Regions from separate parts of the Rhodococcoides sp. S146-33 genome, predicted to be linked through region 1. Evidence: riboswitches for the same ligand, from Rfam matches in the RefSeq annotation. Region 1 holds a riboswitch; each other region holds the start of a gene.

Region 1 (5,528 bases):
GCGCCGGTTCATCTTCGCCAACTCGTCGACCCTCACCAGAACCAAAGGGTACGACTCCACAACCGCAGCGCTGTCTCGGATGTCCACCCACGGGACCTGGATGTCGAATGCCCAGCCGCGGTGCCGAATACCGTCGTCCGAGAGCTCGAGGAAGCCGTTGCGAATACTGCGCAACAGGATTGGAATCAAGAACGAGGCCATGGACAATCCCATTGCCGCGAGGACCCATCCCACCCCACCCGAGGTGAAACCCATCGCGATCATGCAGGTCGACAGTGAGCTGACTATCACGACGAGCAACCTCAAGCCCACCGGGTTGTAACGCACAGTCGATCCCTGTACCCACTGGCGGACGTCGGAGCCTGTCTTGACAGACGGCACGTTGGTCCACGCGAAAGCGGCTGTGCTGAAGCAGAACACAGCGAATCCGAAGGTCGGCAGCGCGGAAGCGACCATCCCCTCCACGACACTCACCACGCACAAGTACAGAGCAATCAGGGCCGCGACCCCGAAGATCGCGCTGCGAGCGATCATCGACCCCGGCGACGCCACCCAGCGTCGCAGTTCGCTGGGCCGCACGTCAGAAAATCGCATCCCACGCCCCCGTCGCCAACTCTCCGATTGCCGACCCCGTGTCGGCAACTGCCGCAGCCCCGTCACCGATCGCGTCGCCGGCGCTACCCAAACCTTCTGTAAGCGGGGCAGACTGGGCCAGCCGTAGATACTTCGCCGCTTCCTCGGCGAGAACGTCTGCGCGCTTCGTCAGCAGGGAGACGTGCTTCGAGGCCAGGCCTTCGGCCGCTCCGCCGAGTAGGTCGGAAGCGATAATGAACCAGCTCTCGGTAACCTCCAGCCATACGTTCTTCAGTGTTTCGCCGGCCAGGGTCTCGATCTGTCGCGCCGCATCGGCACCGTGTGATGCCGCTTCGTACGCAAGGCGATGCGCGTCGGACTCCGCACCGGGGTCGAGAATGAGGTGACCGCTGAGTGTCAGGCCCGCCGCGGCCGCATCGGTCCGAACATCTGCCATCCGAACGTGTGCGTTCTGGAGTTCGGTGGCAAAGGCATCAATCGCGGAGGCATAGGTGCGGGCCGCGGCCGCCATATCCACAGTTCGCTGCGCGCCGTCAGTCAATTTCTCGCACGCGAGTCGAGATGCCGGCCCGTCCCAGGCCGAATCGACGGTGTTCCGAATGGAATACATCGTTTCGCCGGTGACGTCGATGTTCGACGCAAGTTGGTCGCGTAGCCATCCGGCTGCCAAGCGGACCGAACCGGAATCGCCGTTCACGTGGGTATCGACGGTCATCGCTGCTCTTCCCACAGGGCAACATTGACCTGGTCGGCCGCGGCCAGGTCTTGTTCCGAGTAGCGATCGACACTCTCCGAGACGACGTCGCCGAAACCCGCGAGCGCCAGGCTCAAATCGCCGGCAGACTCGACGGAAATCGACATGATCCCGAGAATCGCTGCAGTTCCTACGCCCCCATCGACATCGCCGGGGATCGACGTTGCCAGCGTGTCCACGTAGGCGGCCGCCTCGGACATCCGTGCCGCTTCGGACTGCACGGCAACTGGGTCCACGAACAGGGCCATGACGTCGACGACCATTCACTCCGCGGATCGACGACGTCGAGAAGTACAAGATCGAATGGCGCGCCTTCGCGAACCGTTGCGAGCCGCTCCGTGGGCATCACCAGCCATGGTTCATCCGGACCTACACAGGTGTGCAGCCGGTCCAGTGCCGAGAAGACGAGCAACGCGGATCGCCCATCGCGCGTGGTCCGCAGTTTGACTGTCGCTTCGTCCGGCGTGGTCACCGATTCGACGCACGGCACGTAGACCACTGGTGGAAAATCAGTTGGAACTGTTATTTCTGTCCCTCCCCCAACGCGGCCAGATCGCCGCCCCACAGGATCAGACGCAGTAGGGATCGCGCCGGTTCCACTGACAGGCCGGCCCTTTCGGAGGCCTGGTGGACGGCTTCAGCGAGACAACGCCTGCCAGGTCGCCTCGCCCGCGCGATATCCCGCCTCGAACAGCCATGGCCACTCGGAGAAGTCCTCGGGATCGACCACCACTGTCTCGACGCCGCCGTTCCCACGCCGCTTGGGCATGTTCTCGGGATGAGACGGGAACCGATCTTTCAAATAAGCCGGCTCGAGACTCTGCCGAAATATCAACCACGTACGCGGTGTAAAACCCACTGCTTCAGCACGTTTCGCCAGGTCGATCCAGGTCTCACTGTTCGCATATCCACCCTCGAGCACCAGCCTCCGGGTTTCGAGCATCGGAAATGCCCCGAACCATATCGGTGGATAGCTCAGCAGTGTCTGGCACCAGGCACGACGGCGCTCGGGCGGAATGGGTTCCCACTTGGCCTGCGCTGCTGCGAGTTCGTCTCTTCCGGACATTGTTCACCTCATCCTGGAGGTGCAACCCTCCATCGACTTGCGGTCCCGCGGTTGCGGGATACGCCGGTTCTTCCCCTGGGGCACCCCTGTCGATGGAGACGGGGTTGCCGAACAGCCGGCCAGGTACCTACGGCTATTGCTCTTGAACCTTCCTCGACAATAGCCGAGGGGTACGACATGGATCGGCCGATCAATTGGATCGCCCCGAGCTCAGATCGAGTTCAGGCTCAGTAGTCGTCGATGCACGGGGCGGTGCGTACGACGGCGAACTCGGCCCCGATGCGTGGCCGACGCTCAGCCCCGACTGGGGTGCCTGCGCCGACACGTCGGCTCAATCACCGATCGACCTTCACGACGCCACAGCCGCCGATCTTCCTGCGCTCCAATGCGCCTACAGCACAGGCGTTATCGCCCTTAAAAACACCACACATACGGTGCAGACGGATGAGACACCAGGATCGGAGGTGATCCTCGGGGACAAGCACTTCGCGCTGACACAGTTCCACCTCCACGAACCGGCCGAGCACGAACTCGACGGCGTCCGCCACGACGCTGAGCTACATCTGGTGCACACCGCAGAGGACGGAAGCATCACCGTCGTCAGCGTCCTGATCGACAAGGGGGTAGCCAACGCAGCATTGAGAAACTACGTCGAGAAACTGCCTCCCGTCGGCGAGATCGCGGAGCTCACTGATTTCGATCCCAGCGCCCTGGTACCTACCGATCGGACGAACGTGCGCTACTCCGGGTCCCTCACTACTCCCCCATGCACAGAGGGCGTGCAGTGGATTGTCATGACCACGCCGGTGCAGGCCTCGGCGGAGCAACTCGACGAATTCCGCTCCGTGATCGAACAGAACGCTCGTCCACTGCAGGAGCAAGGCAGCCGAAAGGTCCACTCGACGCCGAAGGAAGTTGACTGGTCAGCGTCCGCGCCAACCCGGCAGGCGTCACTCGCAGCAGCCGCAGCGGTGTTCGTCCGATTCGGTGCGGGTGGGTAGAGGCGCGCAGCAGGTATCGCCTTTCCACGCGTTCATTCCCTCCTTTGTGGCGAGACCTGCAATGACGAGGGCAGCTACAGGGTCGGCCCACGACCAACCGAAGAGACTGTTGAGGAGTAATCCGATCAGGAGAACGGCGGAGAGGTAGGTGCACAGCAAAGTCTGTTTCGAGTCTGCGACGGCGGTGACGGAACCCAGCTCACGTCCGGTCCGACGTTGAGCCCATGAGAGCGTCGGCATGATCACCAAACTGACTGCTGCAAGGACGATTCCGACTGTCGAATGCTCGGCGGCTGCGAATCCGAACAGTGCGCGAACGGCATCGAGTGTGACGTACGCAGCCAGCCCGAAGAACGAGAATGCGATGACTCGTAGTGCGGTCTTCTCTCTCGCCTCGGGATCCTTGGCCGAGAACTGCCATGCCACAGCCGCTGCCGAGGACACCTCGATGATCGAATCGAGGCCGAACCCGACCAGTGCGGTCGACGAGACACGAGCACCCTCGGCAATGGCGATGGCGGCTTCGATCACGTTGTAGAGGATCGTCGCCGCGACGAACCAGCGAATGCGCGTGGACAGAATGGCGCGCCGCTCGTTCGAGGGCGAGTTCGGCGGCGATGACATGCCCAGCCCGGCGGGCATCAGCAGCAGCCCTCGGTGGTCGAGGCCGGGCAGCAGGTCGGGTCGACCGCAAGAACAACTTTCAGCAAGTCCTCCAGCGCCAGACCGATTTTGTTGTCCGCTAACTCGTACCGGGTCCGGCGTCCGTCCGGTACGGCAACGACCAAGCCGCAGCCACGTAGGCAGGCGAGGTGATTGGACAACTTCTGTCGCGTCACACCCAGCGCGTCGGCGAGTTCGGCCGGGTACCTCGGTGTGTCTTTCAGCGCCAGCAGCACTCTGGTGCGGGTTTCGTCGGACAGCGCGTGGCCGAACCGTGACAGCACCGACACGTTGGTCAAGAGATCCATGTCAAAACGGTACATCATTTTCTGTATTCAGAAAATCGTGAACCTCCAGGGTTCTTGGTAGCGGGAGCGGTAGTGCGGCCATCACGATCGCAGCCTCGCCCCGGCGGAAGTAGCCGTCGGGAACACTCGAGTGGATATGCGTTCCGTGCCGGGGCGGCAGCAGTCATACCGGAGCAGCCGACCCCACCCCCCGCAGGCGCGAGGATGAAGACAAGACGACGGGCGACAGCCGCGCCGCCTACAGTTGCGATGGTGACTGCCTCGATCGACGCGGCTGGCCAGGGACGTTTGACCTCAGGGGAATTCGTGATCGAAAGAGGAAGCCTATGATCATCACCGGGTTGTTCTTCGCCGAATACGCGCGAGCCTCCAACGACATGCTCGACATCCTCGGCGGAGTCTGGGATACCTGCACAGTTCCACGCGACACCCGCATGCTCGAATGCCGACTGGTCGCACTGTTGCAAACAGGACCAGACGACATCGGTAAGGACTTTCCCACCACACTCGAGGTGCTCGACGCGAAGGGCGAACACATCGTCAATCAGCGAGGCCTCCAGATTCCGGGTGCCGGCTTCACCGGCGAAAATCGGTTCTGGTTCCTGCCGATGCAGATGGTGTTCCGCGACGAAGGACGGCACAACTTCATCCTCAGCGCCGGTGGAGCCACAGCGAGCGTCGGGCTTCGCATCGCCTTCGGCTGACGTCTCGTGCTCGCAACCACGCTGATGCCTCGGAGTTTGACGAGCAGGCAACACCCCGGCCGAATTTCTCTACGCAGACCGGACATCCGTCATCATTGACGCGTGATCAAACAGGCAATCGGTTTTGGTGTGCTCGGCGCGGTGATTGCAGTGCTGGGTCAGTCGGTGACCGGAAATTCGGGGTACTCGGCGTACGTCTCCGGCGGCTCGTTCTACGGTCCGGATACCGCGTTGGGGCCGTGGGTACGGCCCGTTGTCGCCGCTGTAGTCGGCGCAGTGGTCGGCTTGCTCGCAGGCCTGGTGCTGTACCTGTGCGGCTTTCGATTCGCCGTCGATCCCTCTCGCCGAGTAGGGCTGGTCGCCGTTGCCGGTCTGATCGGCGTGACGCTGGGTATGACGCCCGTGCTGATTCTGGTCGGAACGAGCTTTTCAGGCCCG
Region 2 (5,528 bases), on a different contig from region 1:
TCCCGCGGAACCGACTCGCATCGTCGTGGCGGGGTACACCGAGCAGGACACCGTCCTGGCGCTCGGCGTCGTACCCGTCGGCGTCACCGAGTGGTACGGCGAACAGCCCTACGCAACGTGGCCGTGGGCCCAGGAAGCGCTCGGTGACGCGCAGCCCGAGGTTCTCTCGAACGACGATGGATTCGAGACAGAGAAGATCGCCGCACTCGAGCCCGATCTGATCATCGCCACCAATGCAGGCCTGACGGCGGACACGTACGACACTCTCAGCGACATCGCACCGACGCTCGCGCAGTCCGATGCGTCGACCGCCTACTTCGAGCCGTGGGACGTGCAGGCAGAGAAAATCGGACGCGCTCTGGGCCGGAAGATCGAGGTCGATGCCTTGATCGACGGAGTGAACCAGAAGTTCGCGGACGCCGCTGCCGCCCACCCGGAATTCGCAGGCAAGAAAGCGATCTTCTTGCAGAACGCGTTCTACGAGGGCAAGGCGATTGCGTACCAGGACGGACTGAGCACCGACTTTCTCACCGAGCTAGGCTTCGCGATCCCCGACGACATCGACGCGTACGTTCCGGCCGACGGTAGCGCTCAAGCCAGTATTCCGCTGGAGAACCTGTCTGTACTCGACGTCGCCGACGTGTTGATCTGGGGAACCGAGGGGCCCGGCGACCGCGCGCAGTTGGAGAAAGAAGCGGTGTACAACGCGCTGGAGCCGGTGCAGGACGGCAATCTGGTCTTCACCGACGGGGTGACGGCCGGGGCGATCTATTTCACAAGCGTGCTGAGCCTGCCGTATGTGATCGACAAGCTGACCCCGGCGCTGACCGACGCACTCGACGGAACGGCAGCGACGATCACCGGCTGACAGAACCGGGCGGCCTACTTCGCGGCCGCGCGCTTGTCCATCCACATGGCGGTGGCCAGCACACCGAGACCGGCCACCGCCAGGCCCGAGCCGACGGCCGCGGGTGCCGTGTAGCCGAATCCGGCGGCGATCACGGCACCACCGACTGCGGCTCCGATGGCATTGGCCAGGTTGAATGCGGCGTGATTCAGCGACGCGGCCAGCGTCTGAGCGTCTTCGGCCACGTCCATCAATCTCGTTTGCAGCCCCGGAACCACCGAGGAGCCGGACGCGCCGATCAGGAACACCAGAAGCAGAGCGGTGACCGGATTGTGGGCCGCTGCCACGAACATCGCCAAGAACACTGCAGTTGCAGCCAGGCCGACGAAAGTGCCCTTGAGCTGGTATCGGTCGGCCAGCCAGCCGCCCGCGTAGTTGCCTGCAACCATCCCGAGTCCATAGATCATCAGGGCGACCGGAACGAGCGCGCGAGCAAGGCCGGCGACATCGGTCAGCGTCGACGCGATGTAGGTGTACACCGCGAACATGCCACCGAATCCGACGATGCCCACGAACAGGGTCATCCAGACCTGACTGCGGCGCAGCGCACCCAGTTCGGTGATGGGACTGGTGGTCGGCATGGCGTCGAGGCGCGGCATCCACACAGCGAGCGCGGCGACCGTGAGGGCACCGATGACCGCTACGAGAGCGAACGCACTGCGCCAACCCAGCGCCTGCCCGATCCAGGTTGCGACCGGTACGCCGACGACGTTGGCGACCGAAAGGCCCATCATCACCATCGCGACAGCTTTGGCCCGTTTACCCGGCTCGGCCAGGTGTGCAGCCACCAGCGCAGCCACTCCGAAGTACGCGCCGTGCGGCAGGCCGGCGACGAATCGCGAAGCGACCAGCTCGTTGAAGCTGGGTGCGAACACCGTGCCGATGTTGCCCAGGGTGAAGGCGACCATCAGCACCAGCAGCAACATCCGCCGGGGAACGCGCGCAGCCAGGGCAGCGATGGTGGGCGCGCCGACCACGACGCCCAGCGCGTAGGCAGAGATCATGTGACCCGCGGAAGGCTCGGAGATCCCCATCGTGGTGGCGATGTCCGGCAGCAAGCCCATCGACGCAAATTCCGTGGTGCCGATGCCGAAGCCGCCGATGGACAGGGCCAACATCGCGAGTTTGCGACGGGTCGAGTGCGGTCGATGACTGACACTCAGACCACTCGACACCCTGCCGCGCACAGCGCTGACTCGGGACAAAGCGGAATCGGTGACAGTCACAGCGGTACTACCTTCGTTTCGATCGGGTGAGTGAGCAACAAGAACGGCGGCCGGCCGAATCGATTCAGCACAGCACAACCGAGTAAGAGAACAGCCAGCCCGTTCATTGTCTTCCCTCGGGCAACTGGTTTTCGAGTCGCAGCGCGGTGATTGTCCTCACCCGAGCATCTGCTCGAGCCCCACCGGCCGACGCACCGAGCCCTTGTTTCTGTGCCATGTCCGCACCCGGTAACATCTTCGCCAGGTCATGAGTGCCAGCATCGAGCCCCGGCTTGCTGGCCGGCAACCCTCCAACCGCGGTGGGGTGCCCCGGGTGAACGACCAGGCCGATCCGGCACGCGAGTACCGGATCGACAAGCGCGGGTCCGCAGGCAGCGGACCCACTGAATCTTCGGCCTCCTGGGGCCGAGGCCTGTCAGGAGGTTCTCTCATGTGTTGCTGTACCGATACGCCCCGTAACGCTCGACTTCTCGAGCATCATTCGACATTCGATTCGTCGTAGACAGACTCGTCTCAAGAAAACGGAGTATCACCAGCCATGACCGATTCGACCCCCGACATCGTCGACGCCACCGGAGCACCCACCGAGGATCCGTTCACCGATCCGGCTGCCAACTGGAGCTTCGAGACCAAGCAGATTCACTCGGGCCAGACCCCGGACGGCGCTACCAACGCTCGCGCCTTGCCGATCTACCAGACCACCTCGTACACGTTCGACAACACCGATCACGCGGCCGCGTTGTTCGGTCTGGCGGAGCCGGGCAATATCTATACCCGCATCATCAACCCGACGCAGGACGTCGTCGAGCAGCGCATCGCCGCCCTCGAAGGTGGCGTCGCCGCGCTCTTGCTCGCATCGGGTCAGGCCGCCGAGACGTTCGCGATTCTCAACCTCGCGGAAGCAGGCGACCACATCGTCTCGAGCCCGCGGCTGTACGGCGGCACGTACAACCTCTTCCACTACACGCTCCCCAAGCTGGGCATCACCGTCTCGTTTGTCGACGATCCCGATGATCTCGAGCAGTGGCGTGCCGCGATCACGCCGTCGACCAAGGCGTTCTACGGCGAATCGATCTCCAACCCGAAGAACGACATTCTCGACATCCCCGGTATCTCGGCGGTAGCCCACGAGAACGGCATCCCGTTGATCGTGGACAACACGGTAGCGACGCCGTACCTGCTACAGCCCCTGAAGCACGGTGCCGACATCGTCGTGCACTCGGCGACCAAGTATCTGGGCGGGCACGGCACGGCCATCGCGGGCGTCATCGTCGACGGTGGCACCTTCGATTGGACCCAGGGCCGCCACCCCAACTTCACCACCGCGGATCCGAGCTACCACGGTGTGGTCTTCGCCGATCTAGGCGCGCCCGCATTTGCATTGAAGGCACGCGTGCAGTTGCTGCGTGACATCGGTGCGGCGGTCTCGCCGTTCAACGCCTTCCTCATCAGCCAAGGCATCGAGACGTTGAGCCTGCGAATCGAGCGGCATGTGGCGAACGCACAGAAGGTGGCCGAGTTCCTCGCCGGCCGCGACGACGTCGTCTCGATCAACTACGCCGGACTCGAATCGTCTCCGTGGTACCGACGCGGCCAGGAGTTGTTGCCCAAGGGGCAGGGTGCGATCGTCGCCTTCGAGTTGAAGGGCGGAGTGGACGCGGGCAAGAAGTTCGTCAACGCGCTCACACTGCACAGCCACGTCGCTAACATCGGAGACGTGCGCTCACTCGTCATTCATCCCGCGTCCACCACCCATTCCCAGTTGACTCCCGAAGAGCAGCTGGCATCGGGAGTGACACCCGGCCTGGTTCGCCTGGCAGTGGGAATCGAAGGAATCGACGACATCATCGCCGACCTCGAGGTCGGCTTCAGCGCGGCGGCATCTTGAGTCACAGCTGCGACACAGGCGTTCGTCCGGAGGCGGTTCTTCCGTCTCCGGACGGCCGGCTGGGCACCATAGACATCGGCGGTCTCGATCTCGAGAACGGCGCTCGTATTCCCCAGGTCACCGTCGCGGTGCAGCGGTGGGGCGAACTCGCCACCGACCGCAGCAATGTCGTTCTGGTCGAACATGCCCTGACGGGCGATTCGCACGTGTCCGGCCCGCCGGACGCCGATCATGCTCTGCCCGGTTGGTGGAACGGAATGGTCGGGCCCGGGCGCCCTATCGACACCGACGAGTGGTGTGTGCTCGCAACCAACGTGCTCGGCGGGTGCGGCGGCACCACCGGGCCGAGCAGCTTGTCACCCGATGGCACACCGTACGGTTCGACGTTCCCCGAAATCTCCATCCGCGATCAGGTCGCGGCCGAGGCAGCCGTCGCCGACGCACTGGGCATCGACCGGTTCGCCGCTGTCGTCGGCGGCTCGATGGGCGGCATGCGGACCCTCGAATGGATCGTGAGTCGCCCCGATCGTGTGGCAGCTGCACTGGTTCTGGCAGTCGGCGCCCGCGCGACAGCTGATCAGATCGGCACCCAGACAACGCAGATCGCCGCTATCAAGGCGGATCCGGGGTGGCTCGGCGGTAACTACCACGCGACCGGAACATCTCCGACGGCCGGACTGGGCATCGCACGACGCATCGCCCATCTGACGTATCGCACCGAGAGCGAACTCGACATTCGGTTCGGCAACTCTGCGCAGAACGACGAAGATCCGTGGGCCGGCGGTCGCTACTCGGTTCAGAGCTACCTCGAGCACCAGGCCGCCAAGCTGGTCAATCGGTTCGACGCGGCGACGTACGTTCTGCTCACCGAGGCGATGAACCGTCACGACGTCGGTCGTGGCCGCGGCGGTGTAGCCGAAGCTCTTGCGTCGGTACCGGTTCCGACCATCGTCGGCGGCGTCGATTCGGATCGTCTCTATCCACTGCGCTTGCAGAAGGAGATCGCTCGCGAACTCCCCCAGTGCCGCGGACTGGAAGTGATCCAATCCCGCGACGGGCACGACGGATTCCTCACCGAAGCCGATTCGGTGGCGAAGCTGCTCGCCGAGACGATGGAGCTCGCTCGCCTCGGACGCCGCTGACACTTCTGCGGCTCCGCTGCGGGAATCAGTCGGTTCCGAGCGGATCGATCGACAGCGACAAGAACACGATCGCTCCGCCGACGCAACCCAACGCGAGCACGTCGAATGCACGACTGCGCACGCTCAGGGTTCCTACCCGAGATTCGGGCAAGCACAGTCGTAGCACCGCGGCCAGTAGCGCCGCACATCCGAAGATGAACGCGCCGCGCCGCCAGCGATCCGCCAACACCAGAACAAGCGCCGCCAGCACGACGACCGACACCGCGACGATCGGCAGGTTGCGGGCTACGGCTGCACGAAATCCCTGGTCGGATTCAGCTCGTGCATCCTCGGCGGCGTTCATGCTCGGATCGCTCAGCTCTCGG
Region 3 (5,528 bases), on a different contig from region 1:
GGCGAGGGCTGGGAGACCTCGCGTCGACGCAACGACGCGAACGACTGGGTCCAGGTGCAGTTGGCGGGTGCCGGACTCATTCGGCTCGCAGAGCTCGACACCACGTGCTTCCTCGGCAACGCGCCGGGTGCCGCGTCGTTGCGCGGCCGGCTCGGGGACGGCGAGTGGATCGAGCTGTTGCCACGAACGACGTTGCAGCCCGACACCCGGCATCGCTTCGTACTCGACCACGACACTCCGGTTTCGGAGGTTCGACTCGACATCTTTCCCGACGGCGGCATGGCGCGATTGAGACTGTTCGGTGATCTCGCGGGAGTGGAGCCTGCGGAATGACCCAGTTAAGCAAGCTCTCTGCGTAAACGGCGTCGGGGCAATAGCATTGGCTCATGTCCCGGCTACTTCATCCGAATGCAGCCCATGTTGCCGACACTCTGATTTCTCGTGGTCATCACGGGGTGGTGGTGAACAGTCCGGAGGGCACCCACACCGCCGCCGATGCTGCTGCGGCACTCGGCGTCGAGGTGGGTGCGATCGTGAAGTCGATGGTGTTTCTACTCGACGACGAGCCGGTGTTGCTGCTCGTGTCCGGAGCCCACAACGTGCACCTCGAGCACACGGGTGAGCGCCTCGGTGGCAGGCTGGCGCGGGCCGATCTCGACACGGCAAAACACGCGACCGGGCAGCCGATCGGTGGTATCGCCCCGGTCGGTCACCCCACGAACCTGGATACGTTCGTGGATCAGGATCTGGCCGGGTTCGCCGAGGTGTGGGCCGCGGCCGGCCACATCAACACGATTTTTCGGTCCACGTACACCGAGTTGTTGCGGATCACCGCAGGCTTGGCGATCGACGTGACCTGACCCCGCCGACGTCGAACCTCAGGATGCGAGCGTGGGTGCGATGCTCGATGCGCCGAGGACCTCGTCGACCGTGTCGACGTCGAAGCGAGTACCGCGAGCGCCGAGCAGCGGCAGAACCCCGGAGCTCAGGAATGTCGACTGCCGATTCACGTCGTCGTGGACCTGCAGCGTCACCCCGTCGGCGACGTCGGCTGCGGTGACGTCGGAGATCAGACTGGCCAACCCCGACGGCGTGCCGACGTAGCGGATGGACGACGGGCTGATCGGCGCGTCCAGCCCGCCGAACTCACGGCGAGCCGTCCGCGCATCGGCCGCGATGTGTACCTCGAGGTCGAGGAACACCGCCGTGCTGTCGGCCGACTCGCCGCGCTCGACGGCTTCGGCGCGTAGCCGCGCGCGTTGCTGCTGCGCTTCCCGCAGGTCGGAGGCTTGGATCCGGACAATGTTCGCATCCGGACCCACGGTCAGTTCGGACCAGATCTCATCGAATTCGACGGCGATGCGAGTGTGGTTGTGCGACATGAGTGGTGGTCCTGATTCTAGAAGTCGGAGAACGCATTCGGTCGGAGCGGAGCCGAAATCGAACACGAGCCGGACGCAGTGCGGCACAGATCCACATATCTGTTGCACCAGTGGCGGTTGCCCAGCCACGCGACACTCACGGTCATGACGCCATGCTAACCGTCCGAGGGGGTGCACGGGGATCCAACCCCGGCGGCACCATCAGCAAGGTCGGGGAACGGTCGCGGGTCGGGTACGGGGTTCCACCAGCCGGCGTCCTCCGCGTAGTCCCAGTTCGGTCCCGACTCGACCAGGGCGGCAAGCGCGTCGACGAGTCGGTCGACATCGGCCGAGGAACTGCCGAGACCGATGCTGGCTCGAACCGCGCCGTCCGCATGGCCCAGCCGGCGGAGCAGCGGGTGCGCGCAGAACTTTCCGTCCCGCACTCCGATGCCGTGCTCGGCGGAGAGGTACGCAGCCACCTCACCCGGGTCGCGTCCGGCCACCGTGAAGGTGACGATGCCGACGGTATCGGGCGCGTCGGCCCACACCTGCAGCAGTTCGACGCCGTCCAGATCAGCCAGGCCGCACCGCAGTCGGGACGACAATTCGTGCTCGTGTGCCTGCAGCTCGGCGTCGTCGAATCCTGCAATGGCCTCACAGGCTGCGGCCAGTGCGGCCACTCCGAGCACGTTGGGGGTGCCGGCCTCGTGGCGCTGAGGCGCTGGGGCCCACTCCGTGTGATCGATGCTCACGCTCCGAACCGCACCGCCACCGGCCAGGTGCGGCTCACCGGCGTCGAGCCAATCACGTGTGCCCACAAGCACTCCCGCCCCGAACGGGGCGTAGAGCTTGTGCCCGGAGAAGGCGAGGTAGTCCACGCCGAGTGCCGCGATGTCTATGCGGCGATGCGGAACGAGCTGAGCACCGTCCACTGCAATCCTGGCACCGTGGCGATGCGCCAGTGCGGCGAGTTCCGCAATGGGGAGGACCTCACCAGTGACGTTAGATGCCCCCGTGATCGCCAGCAGCGCAGCGGGTTTCGCGGCCAGTTCGGCGTCGAGACGCGCGATGGTCTCGGCCAGTGACGATGCGGCCACCACCACTCGGCGATCACGCCACGGAAGCAGGTTCGCATGATGCTCGATATCGAGCACCACGGTGTCGCCCGGCACACACGCAGCCAGCAGGTTGAGCGAGTCGGTGGTGTTCCGCGTGAACACCGCCACCGAATCATTCTGCGCACCAACAAAATCGGCGACAGTTACCCGAGCCTTCTCGTATGCGGCCGTCGAGACCCGCGAGGCGTAGCCGGCACCTCGATGCACGCTCGAGTAGAACGGCAGCAGTTCCGCGATCCGATCGGTCACTGCCGCCAGGGCCGGTGCGCTGGCCGCGTAGTCGAAGTTGGCGTAGGTGCACGTGCCACCCTGAACCAGGGGTACCTGCAGATCCGTGCCCGAAACAGGGGCAAAAGGAGCACAGGGGCGGGAAAGTACAGACGTCATGACAGATCAAGCCCTCACGTTCGAGGGACCCGCAACCGAAGAGTTCGTGAACGAGTCCGCGCTTGCCGCGCCGGTTTTCCGGCGTCAGCCTGGTCGTCACCCGGAGCACCCCACCGCGAAGGAGGGTTGCCGACCAGCAAGCCGGGGCTTGATGCTGGTACTCGTGACCGTGGGCAGAACCATTGCAAACCCGCTGCAGTTTTGTCAAGCCGGGACTCACACGTCTGCAGCAGTAGGATTTCCGCGGTAGGAGCGTGCGCTCGTTCACCTGCTGGCAAACAGAACGTGAGATAACCAACGGCGCTGCTGCTCGCCAGCACTACAGAGTCACTTGCCAACGAACGAGAAGGACGCCCGGTTGTCTGTGCATCAAGAGAACGATCTGCCGGGTTCGAGCGCGGACATCGCGCCTGCCCCGGCGGCGTTTCTTCGCTCGTCGCTCGCTCCTCCCGCCCGGACGCTCATCGACGTTCTCCGCGAGACCGCCCATCGCTTTCCCGACGCCCCGGCAATCGACGACGGCGCGGTGTCGGTCAGCTACTCGGAGCTGTTGGACGACATCGCCGAGGGCGCTCAATGGCTCGCCAATGCGGGCGTTCGGCGCGGCGATCGCGTCGGCATCCGTATGCCGTCGGGTTCTTTTTCGCTCTACGTGGCCATTCTGTCCATCCTTGCCGCCGGTGCCGCGTACGTTCCGGTCGACGCGGACGACCCCGAAGAGCGTGCCGAGCTCGTCTTCGGCGAGGCCAAGGTCACGGCCATCGTCACCGCAGGCGGTATCGCGGCCGGTACCGCCCCGAAACAAGACGTACCCCAGGACGCCGCCCGACCGCCTACCCCCGAGGACGATGCCTGGGTCATCTTCACCTCGGGTTCGACGGGTACGCCCAAGGGCGTTGCGGTCAGTCATCGCAACGCGGCGGCGTTCGTCGATGCCGAGGCGCGCATGTTTCTACAGAAGGATCCGTTGGGCCCAGGTGATCGCGTACTCGCCGGCCTGTCGGTGGCGTTCGACGCCTCGTGCGAAGAGATGTGGTTGGCGTGGCGGCACGGTGCGTGCCTGGTGCCCGCGCCGCGGTCGCTGGTGCGGTCCGGCTTCGATCTCGGTCCGTGGCTCGTCTCCCGCGACATCAGTGTCGTCTCGACGGTGCCGACCCTCGCGTCGCTGTGGCCCGCGGTCGCACTCGAGGCAGTGCGGCTGCTCATCTTCGGCGGCGAAGCCTGCCCCCCGGAGCTGGCCGAGCGACTCGCCGTCGAGGGCCGCGAGGTCTGGAACACCTACGGCCCCACCGAAGCAACGGTCGTCGCGTGCGCGGCCATCATGGACGGGAAGGGTCCCGTCCGCATCGGATTGCCGTTGGACGGGTGGGACCTGGCGGTGGTCGACGCGTCGGGCGCTCCCGTGCAGGTGGGTGACATCGGTGAACTCGTCATCGGTGGCGTCGGTCTGGCGCGGTATCTCGATCCGGCCAAGGACGCCGAGAAGTACGCGCCGATGCCCTCCCTCGGTTGGGAGCGGGCTTATCGCAGCGGCGATCTGGTCAAACTCGAACTCGAAGGCCTGCTCTTCCAGGGCCGCGCCGACGATCAGGTCAAGCTCGGTGGTCGACGCATCGAACTCGGCGAGATAGACAATGCGCTGCAAGCACTTCCGGGCGTCAGCGGTGCCGCCGCGGCCGTGCGCAAGACCGGTGCGGGTAACTCGGTTCTCGTCGGCTACCTCGCCAGTACCGACCCCGATTTCGATCTCGAAGCCGCCCGAACGCTGTTGGCCGAGCAGCTGCCGTCGGCGCTGGTTCCACGGCTCGCGTTGGTCGAGGAGATGCCCACGCGCACCTCGGGCAAGGTCGACCGCAATGCGCTGCCGTGGCCATTGCCCGGCTCGGCGGGCGCGTCGGCTCTCGGCGGCACGGCGGGGTGGGTGGCGCAGCTGTGGACCAACATCCTCGGCGCTCAAGTCAACGACGAGAACGCCGACTTCTTCGCCAACGGCGGCGGATCCTTGTCGGCCGCGCAGCTGGTGACAGCGTTGCGCGAGCGGTTCCCCGAGGTCACCGTCGCGCAGTTGTACGACCATCCCCGATTGGGTTCGCTCGCACAGTATCTCGACGACCTGAAGCCGGTGGTCGAGGCAATTCCACGTGAGGTCGCCCCCACATCGCGCACCGCCCAGTGGGCACAGATTCTGGCGACGGTTCCGTTGACCACCTTGACCGGGTTGCAGTGGGTCACCTGGTTGGGGTTGCTGTTCAACGTCATGTCGTGGTTCGGCGACGTGTCGTGGGCTCCGACGCTGTCGTGGTGGTGGATTCTGCTGGCATTCCTCTTCTTCATCACGCCGGTCGGGCGAATGGCGATCTCGGTGATCGGATCTCGCATCCTGTTGGCCGGATTGAAACCCGGCGCGTACAAACGCGGCGGCAGCATGCACATAAGACTTTGGGCGGCAACACGATTGACCGATGCCAGCGGTGCCTCCAATCTTTCGGGTGCGCCGTGGATGGTCTACTACGCGCGGGCTCTCGGTTCGAAGATCGGCAAAGGCGTCGACCTGCACACGCTGCCGCCGGTCACCGGCATGCTCGAGCTGGGCGACGGCTGTTCCATCGAGCCCGAGGTGGATCTGTCCGGACATTGGATCGACGGTGATCTCGTCTAC
Region 4 (5,528 bases), on a different contig from region 1:
TCTGGTGGGTAGAGGACTTCTTCGGGGTGGTGTGCGTGATTGATGAGCCCACGCCTGCGTGGGTCCATTCCGGTGGGTGGGTGCCAGAGGGTGCGGCCCGGGTAGCGATGTGCTGCTCCGGTTTTGGTGGTCGCCCATTTTCTTGGTCCGGTGCCGACGAGGGCGTGGTGCATGTCGCAGCCGAAGGTGAGGGCGTCGATGTCGGTGGGCCCGCCGTCGGTCCAGTCGTCGACGTGATGGGCTTGGCACCAGGTCGCGGGGCGGGTGCAGGAGGGGAAGCTGCAGCCGCGGTCGCGGGCGATGAGGACGATGCGTTGGTCGGCGGAGGCGATGCGTTTGGATCGGCCGAGGTAGAGGGCTCTGCCGTGGTCGTCGAAGATGGTGAGGTAGTGGCGGGCGTGGGAGGCCATGCGGATGGCGTCGCGGATGGAGACGCGGGATCCGGTGCCGGTCATGGCGTATCCGCAGCCCGATTCGAGGTCTTTGAGGCTCATGGTGACGATGGCGGTGACGGGTAGGCCGCGGTGGGTGCCGAGGGTTCCGGAGGCGAGGGTGTGCCGGAGTGCCAGTTTCAGGGCGTCGTGGCGGCGTTCGTTCTGGGTGCGTCGATCCCGCGCAGCGGCAGCGGCGCGTGCCGCAGTGTCGGTGTCGGTGTCGGTGTCGGTATCGGTATCGGATCCGTTGGGGTCGTCGTCGGTCTCGGCTGCGTCGGTTGTGTCGCCTGGTTCGGCACTGCCGTTGGCTGCAGCTGTGTCGTCGTGTGCTGTGCCGTCGGGTGCTGTGCCGCAACCACAGTCGGCACCGTCGCATTCACCGCAGTCGGCGCCATCGTCGCAGTCCGTCTCATCCCACGGGCCTCCATCGGTGGACTCGGCGTCACTGGAGTCTGCTTCGTGGGTGGTCGGCTCGGCCTTCGGCGCTGTGGCACTGCCGCTCTGGTCGCCCTCGTCGTCGCTGCCGCTCCCGCCGCGCTCGTCGTCGCTACTGGTCTCGCCGTCTTCGTCGTCGCTGCTGGTCTCGCAGTCTTCGTCGTCGTGGACGACCGATGTCGGGTCGGCAGGATTGTTCACCCCCGGTTTCGCGGCTTTGGAGAACAGGGCCTCGAGGTAGGCCCGCAGTTCGGAGTCGACGCAGAACTTCCCGTCCGACATCCCGTCGGCACCCTGCTCACCGAGATAGAAGAACGCATCCCGACGCTTCTTCGGCTTGGGCTTGCCGTTCTCGTCCTCGTCCTCGTCTTCGTCGTAGTCGCCGTCGGGGCTGAGGATCGAATCCAGGTGAGCCACCAACGGCGCGAAGTCGTCGGGCCGTCGGGTGCAGGCGTAGCCCACCAATTGCTGTTCGGCGAGATCGCGGGTCTGCGGATCGACACTGGCCGGCAAGTGCTTGAAGAATTCGCGGATCATCTGCACATGTTTGGCATCGAGCAATCCCGCCCGCAGCGCTGCCGCGGTGTGCGGCAACAACGGAGGTAGGACTTCACCGGACAGTGCGGTGCGATCCCCCAATTCGGCGGCCAGACGCACTCGCGCTCCGGCGGCGCGTGGGGTGATGCGCAGCATCCATGCCACCGAGCACGGTACCGAGCCGGGATACACATCGAGGCCGCGCTGATCGATCAGCTCGTTGAGCCAGGTGTACGAGTACGCGGTCACGGATCGGGTGAGTGTTTCCATGCGTTGGATCACCGCACGCCGGTCGGCGTTCGTCCACGACACCGACCCCTGCCCGGCCAACTCCGCCACCGCGGACTCGACCCGGTCGATCAGCGCCGACAGTGCGGGATCGGACACGACAGGGGGAGGCGGCACCGTCTCGATGCCGTCCACCCCTGATCCGCCGTCCCCCGAAAGCATGAACAGAATCTATCGCGACCCACCGACAGACTTTCGAACACGCGTTCCAACTCGCGCTCGGCTGCCGGGATGCCGAGTCGAAGTGCTGCAGTATGTGGCGGATTACACATCGACCACAAGTGTGACGTTGTCGATTTTCAGTAACGACGAGTCGCGTAGATGCTGGTGAGGGCGTTCAATATCCCCCAAGGCGGTCGTAACGACCACAGCATCGTTGCTTGCATCGGTGACGAAAGCCACTGCTTGGCAGTACCTCCGAACTCGAGTGCCGAGCCGGTGTCCAATGTTGTGTTACGACCCAGTGGGGATGATCGACATGAACGACGCATTCCGTTTCGCCGCTTCGTGCAGTTCATCGAAAGAACTGATCAGTCGACTTCAGTTCGGTACGACTGACCTGTGGCCGGAGGATGTCGCCCCTTCGACCCGCTGGCGCTACATGGCCGACCTCATAGATTCCGATCGGGGCATGCTCGTCGAACTCGACGGTGCACTGTCGGGGCCGGTTGTGGACGCGCTCGTCGCGACGGCGGAATTGTGCAGGCAATCGGCCATCGAACCTGTGCCCGCAGCCGATTGGGAGTATCTCCGTCGGGCGTTGGGATGGCTGGAGCGCAGTAGTGCCGGTGTCGATTGCGCTCTCATCGCCGTGGGCGAAGAATTGGCACTCATGGGTCTCGACGGGGCGGAGCAGGATTTTTCGGTTGCGACCTGGCTGTGTATGGACGTGCTGGATCGGTTTTGCGCCGCTGGTGAAACGGTCGACTTTTGGGTGCAACGCATGATCGACGTGCGATCCGATATGGTTGAGCGACAGCTTGATTCGGATTCGGTCGTCAGTGAAAAAGCGGAATTGACAGTTGCCGTCTGATTGGGAGGGCTCGTCCGTTCACTCTGTTCGAGACTTTCGTCGGTAAGTCCATTTTCTACCCCGGTTGGCAACTGCGCCTACCCTCTCGTAGTATCGAATACGAAGGACCATCCAGAGCGACCGAGAGACCTGGCTCTATGACGTCGCAGCAACCCCCCGCTCGTCGGGTGAGGGTGCTACCGCCGGGACCGATGGAGGAATACACGTGAACACCCGAGTCGCCTCAGGCTTTGTCGACGGATGTCGTCGGCTTCATGTCGATCTGTGCCGTCTGAACGGGTCGACCTGTCTCAGCTGACATTTCGGCTCAGCTCGTACTTCACGTTTCACTTCATCATCTGCGCGCACTCCTTCCTGGGCACACCCAGCTCGGACGCTGGACCGTGCGCGCGATCGACCAGATACCGGAGACACCCACGTGTCCACTCGCCCTGTACTTCTGGTGGCCGGAGTAGTTGCCGCCACCGCCACATTGCTCGCCGGGTGCGCAGGTAGCGCCACCACCTCGGCCGCCGACGCCGGACCACCGCAGTCCGGAGGGACGCTGCGTTACGGCCTGTCCGGGGCTCCCACCTGCTCCGATCCGGCGCAGGCGGGTACGAATCAAACGATCTACGTGACTCGCCAGGTGGTCGATTCGCTCACCGACCAGAACTCTGACACCGGCGAGATCGAGCCGTGGTTGGCCGAAAGTTGGGAAGTGACTCCCGACGCGAAATCCTTCACCTTCCAGCTGAAAGATGGCGTGACGTTCAGTGACGGCACTCCGCTCGACGCCACCGCCGTCAAGGACAATTTCGACGCCATCACCGGCACCCTCGGTGCCGCCAAGGCGCCGCTGGCCGCCAGTTACCTCACCGGGTACCAAGGTGCCACGGTCGTCGATCCGCTCACGGTTCGCATCGACTTCTCGGCACCCAATGCGCAGTTTCTGCAGGCGAGTTCGACGCCTCAGCTCGGGATTCAGTCCACCGCGACGTCGGCCCAGTCGGCGGAGTCTCGGTGCTTGGGCACCAATATCGGATCGGGACCGTTCACCTATGCGGACTATCAGCAGGACCGTTCCGTCGCTTTGGCCAAGCGAAGCGGATACAACTGGGGCTCTGCGGTATTCGCTCACCAGGGCGAGGCGTACCTGGACCGTATCGAGTTCACGATCGTGCCCGAGTCGGGTGTGCGTACCGGTAGTCTTTCCTCCGATCAGCTCGACGCCGTCAGCGACGCACTACCGCAGGACGCGCCGCAGATCGAGGCGACCGGTGGCCGAATCCTGACGGCATCCAACCCGGGCGTTCCGTTCGGCATTCAGCCCAACGTCACTCGCGGTGCGCTACAGGACCCCGCCGTCCGGACGGCCTTGGTGCCGGCGATCAACCGTCAGGAACTCGTCGATACGGTCCTCGGCCCCGACTTCCGAACAGCGACAAGCACGTTGGCCAGCGCCACGCCGGGTTACGTCGAGCTCGCCGATGTCACCTACGACCCCGATAAGGCGAAGTCGCTGCTCGACGCCGCGGGCTGGGTTCCCGGTGGAGACGGCATCCGTGAAAAGGACGGGCAGAAGCTGAGTTTCAAGGTCATGTACTCGGCGGTGTTCGCCGGCAACCAGGCGATTCTGGAACTGACCCAACAGCAACTGCGTGCAGTGGGTGTCGACCTGCAGCTCGAGCTGGTCTCCAATTCGGAGGCGACGGCGCGGCAAGGCACAAAGGACTACGACGCGACGTACTACAACAGCACTCGCGCCGACGGCGACATTCTGCGTACCTCGTTTGCGGTGGACGGACGAAACCTGAACGCCCGCGGTCCGATCCCGGATCTGGATGCAACGTTGACCGATCAGCTCTCGACCACCGACGTGGCGGCGCGCAACGAGATAATCGCCACCGCGCAGCAGCAGGTGCTCGACAACGGCTTGTGGATTCCCACGATCGAACTCTCCCAGGCCGTCGGCGCGGCGTCGACAGTGCAGGATCTGAAATTCGAGGCCTCGGCCCGCCTTCAGTTCTTCGACACTTGGCTGAACGCATGATCCGCTACATCGGACAGCGAGTACTGCAAGCAGTGGCAGTGCTGTGGGCTGCGTTCACCATTTCGTTCATCGTGCTGTTCCTGCTGCCGTCGGACCCGGTCAGTCTTGCCGTGGACTCGGCGGGCTCTGGTACCCCAGCCGACGCTGCGGCCATCGCTGAACTGCAGGCTCGTTACGGTCTCGATCAGCCGGTGCTGGTGCAGTATTGGCATTCACTGGTCGGGGCTGTGCAGGGCGACTTCGGATTGTCCATCGCCACCGGCCAGCCAGTGACGACGGCCATCCTGGACGCGGTGCCCAGCACGCTCGGCTTGGCGGGGACGGCCCTGGTGCTGGCCGTCGTGTGCGGAGCCGCGGTGGCCTACGCCGCCACGTATACCGAGATCCCATGGCTGAAGAACCTGCTGCTTGCGCTCCCACCGCTCGGGGTGGCAGTGCCGACGTTTTGGGTAGGACTACTGCTGCTGCAACTGTTCTCGTTCCGACTGCGCTGGTTCCCGGCGTTCGGTGACGACGGCGTAGCGTCGTTGGTGCTGCCTGCGGTGACACTGGCGTTGCCGACCGGTGCTGTCATCGCGCAGGTCCTGGCTACCAGCATGACCACCACGTGGAAGCAGCCGTTCGTGGATGTGGCTCGCGCCAAGGGGGTCTCACGCCTTCGGGTGCAGTCGCGACACGTTCTGCGTCTGTCCTCGATCCCCGCCTTCACGATTGCCGGGGTCTTGGTGGGCACCCTGCTGGCCGGATCGGTAGTGGTCGAGACGGTGTT

The links. A riboswitch is a leader RNA that binds a small molecule or an ion and turns the genes downstream of it on or off. The one in region 1 is predicted to bind S-adenosylmethionine.
Region 2: linked by a shared signal. The riboswitch ahead of AC5WEY_RS11245 (bifunctional o-acetylhomoserine/o-acetylserine sulfhydrylase) and the one ahead of AC5WEY_RS21355 (mandelate racemase/muconate lactonizing protein) in region 1 are both predicted to bind S-adenosylmethionine.
Region 3: linked by a shared signal. The riboswitch ahead of AC5WEY_RS07780 (aminotransferase class V-fold PLP-dependent enzyme) and the one ahead of AC5WEY_RS21355 (mandelate racemase/muconate lactonizing protein) in region 1 are both predicted to bind S-adenosylmethionine.
Region 4: linked by a shared signal. The riboswitch ahead of AC5WEY_RS08525 (ABC transporter substrate-binding protein) and the one ahead of AC5WEY_RS21355 (mandelate racemase/muconate lactonizing protein) in region 1 are both predicted to bind S-adenosylmethionine.

What each region holds. Positions count from the first base shown of each region.
Region 1 covers NZ_JCAJWY010000006.1:71,032-76,559, forward strand. The annotation lists gene AC5WEY_RS21335 (hypothetical protein) at 1-594, opposite strand, end outside; gene AC5WEY_RS21340 (hypothetical protein) at 581-1,309, opposite strand; gene AC5WEY_RS21345 (hypothetical protein) at 1,306-1,596, opposite strand; gene AC5WEY_RS21350 (SseB family protein) at 1,479-1,913, opposite strand; gene AC5WEY_RS21355 (mandelate racemase/muconate lactonizing protein) at 1,986-2,414, opposite strand; SAM riboswitch class IV at 2,443-2,562, opposite strand; gene AC5WEY_RS21360 (carbonic anhydrase) at 2,609-3,415, shown strand; gene AC5WEY_RS21365 (cation efflux transmembrane domain-containing protein) at 3,365-4,057, opposite strand; gene AC5WEY_RS21370 (ArsR/SmtB family transcription factor) at 4,057-4,386, opposite strand; gene AC5WEY_RS21375 (DUF6941 family protein) at 4,713-5,090, shown strand; gene AC5WEY_RS21380 (hypothetical protein) at 5,193-5,528, shown strand, end outside.
Region 2 covers NZ_JCAJWY010000002.1:588,211-593,738, reverse strand. The annotation lists gene AC5WEY_RS11255 (ABC transporter substrate-binding protein) at 1-868, shown strand, start outside; gene AC5WEY_RS11250 (MFS transporter) at 883-2,025, opposite strand; SAM riboswitch class IV at 2,377-2,499, shown strand; gene AC5WEY_RS11245 (bifunctional o-acetylhomoserine/o-acetylserine sulfhydrylase) at 2,672-4,021, shown strand; gene metX (homoserine O-acetyltransferase MetX) at 4,018-5,163, shown strand; gene AC5WEY_RS11235 (DUF3017 domain-containing protein) at 5,189-5,506, opposite strand; gene AC5WEY_RS11230 (bifunctional methylenetetrahydrofolate dehydrogenase/methenyltetrahydrofolate cyclohydrolase) at 5,518-5,528, opposite strand, start outside.
Region 3 covers NZ_JCAJWY010000001.1:1,615,677-1,621,204, reverse strand. The annotation lists gene alc (allantoicase) at 1-333, shown strand, start outside; gene AC5WEY_RS07795 (YbaK/EbsC family protein) at 387-860, shown strand; gene AC5WEY_RS07790 (hypothetical protein) at 879-1,382, opposite strand; gene AC5WEY_RS07785 (hypothetical protein) at 1,400-1,528, opposite strand; gene AC5WEY_RS07780 (aminotransferase class V-fold PLP-dependent enzyme) at 1,538-2,869, opposite strand; SAM riboswitch class IV at 2,923-3,038, opposite strand; gene AC5WEY_RS07775 (Pls/PosA family non-ribosomal peptide synthetase) at 3,234-5,528, shown strand, end outside.
Region 4 covers NZ_JCAJWY010000001.1:1,758,487-1,764,014, forward strand. The annotation lists gene AC5WEY_RS08515 (HNH endonuclease signature motif containing protein) at 1-1,856, opposite strand, end outside; gene AC5WEY_RS08520 (hypothetical protein) at 2,326-2,727, shown strand; SAM riboswitch class I at 2,832-2,925, shown strand; gene AC5WEY_RS08525 (ABC transporter substrate-binding protein) at 3,146-4,759, shown strand; gene AC5WEY_RS08530 (ABC transporter permease) at 4,756-5,528, shown strand, end outside.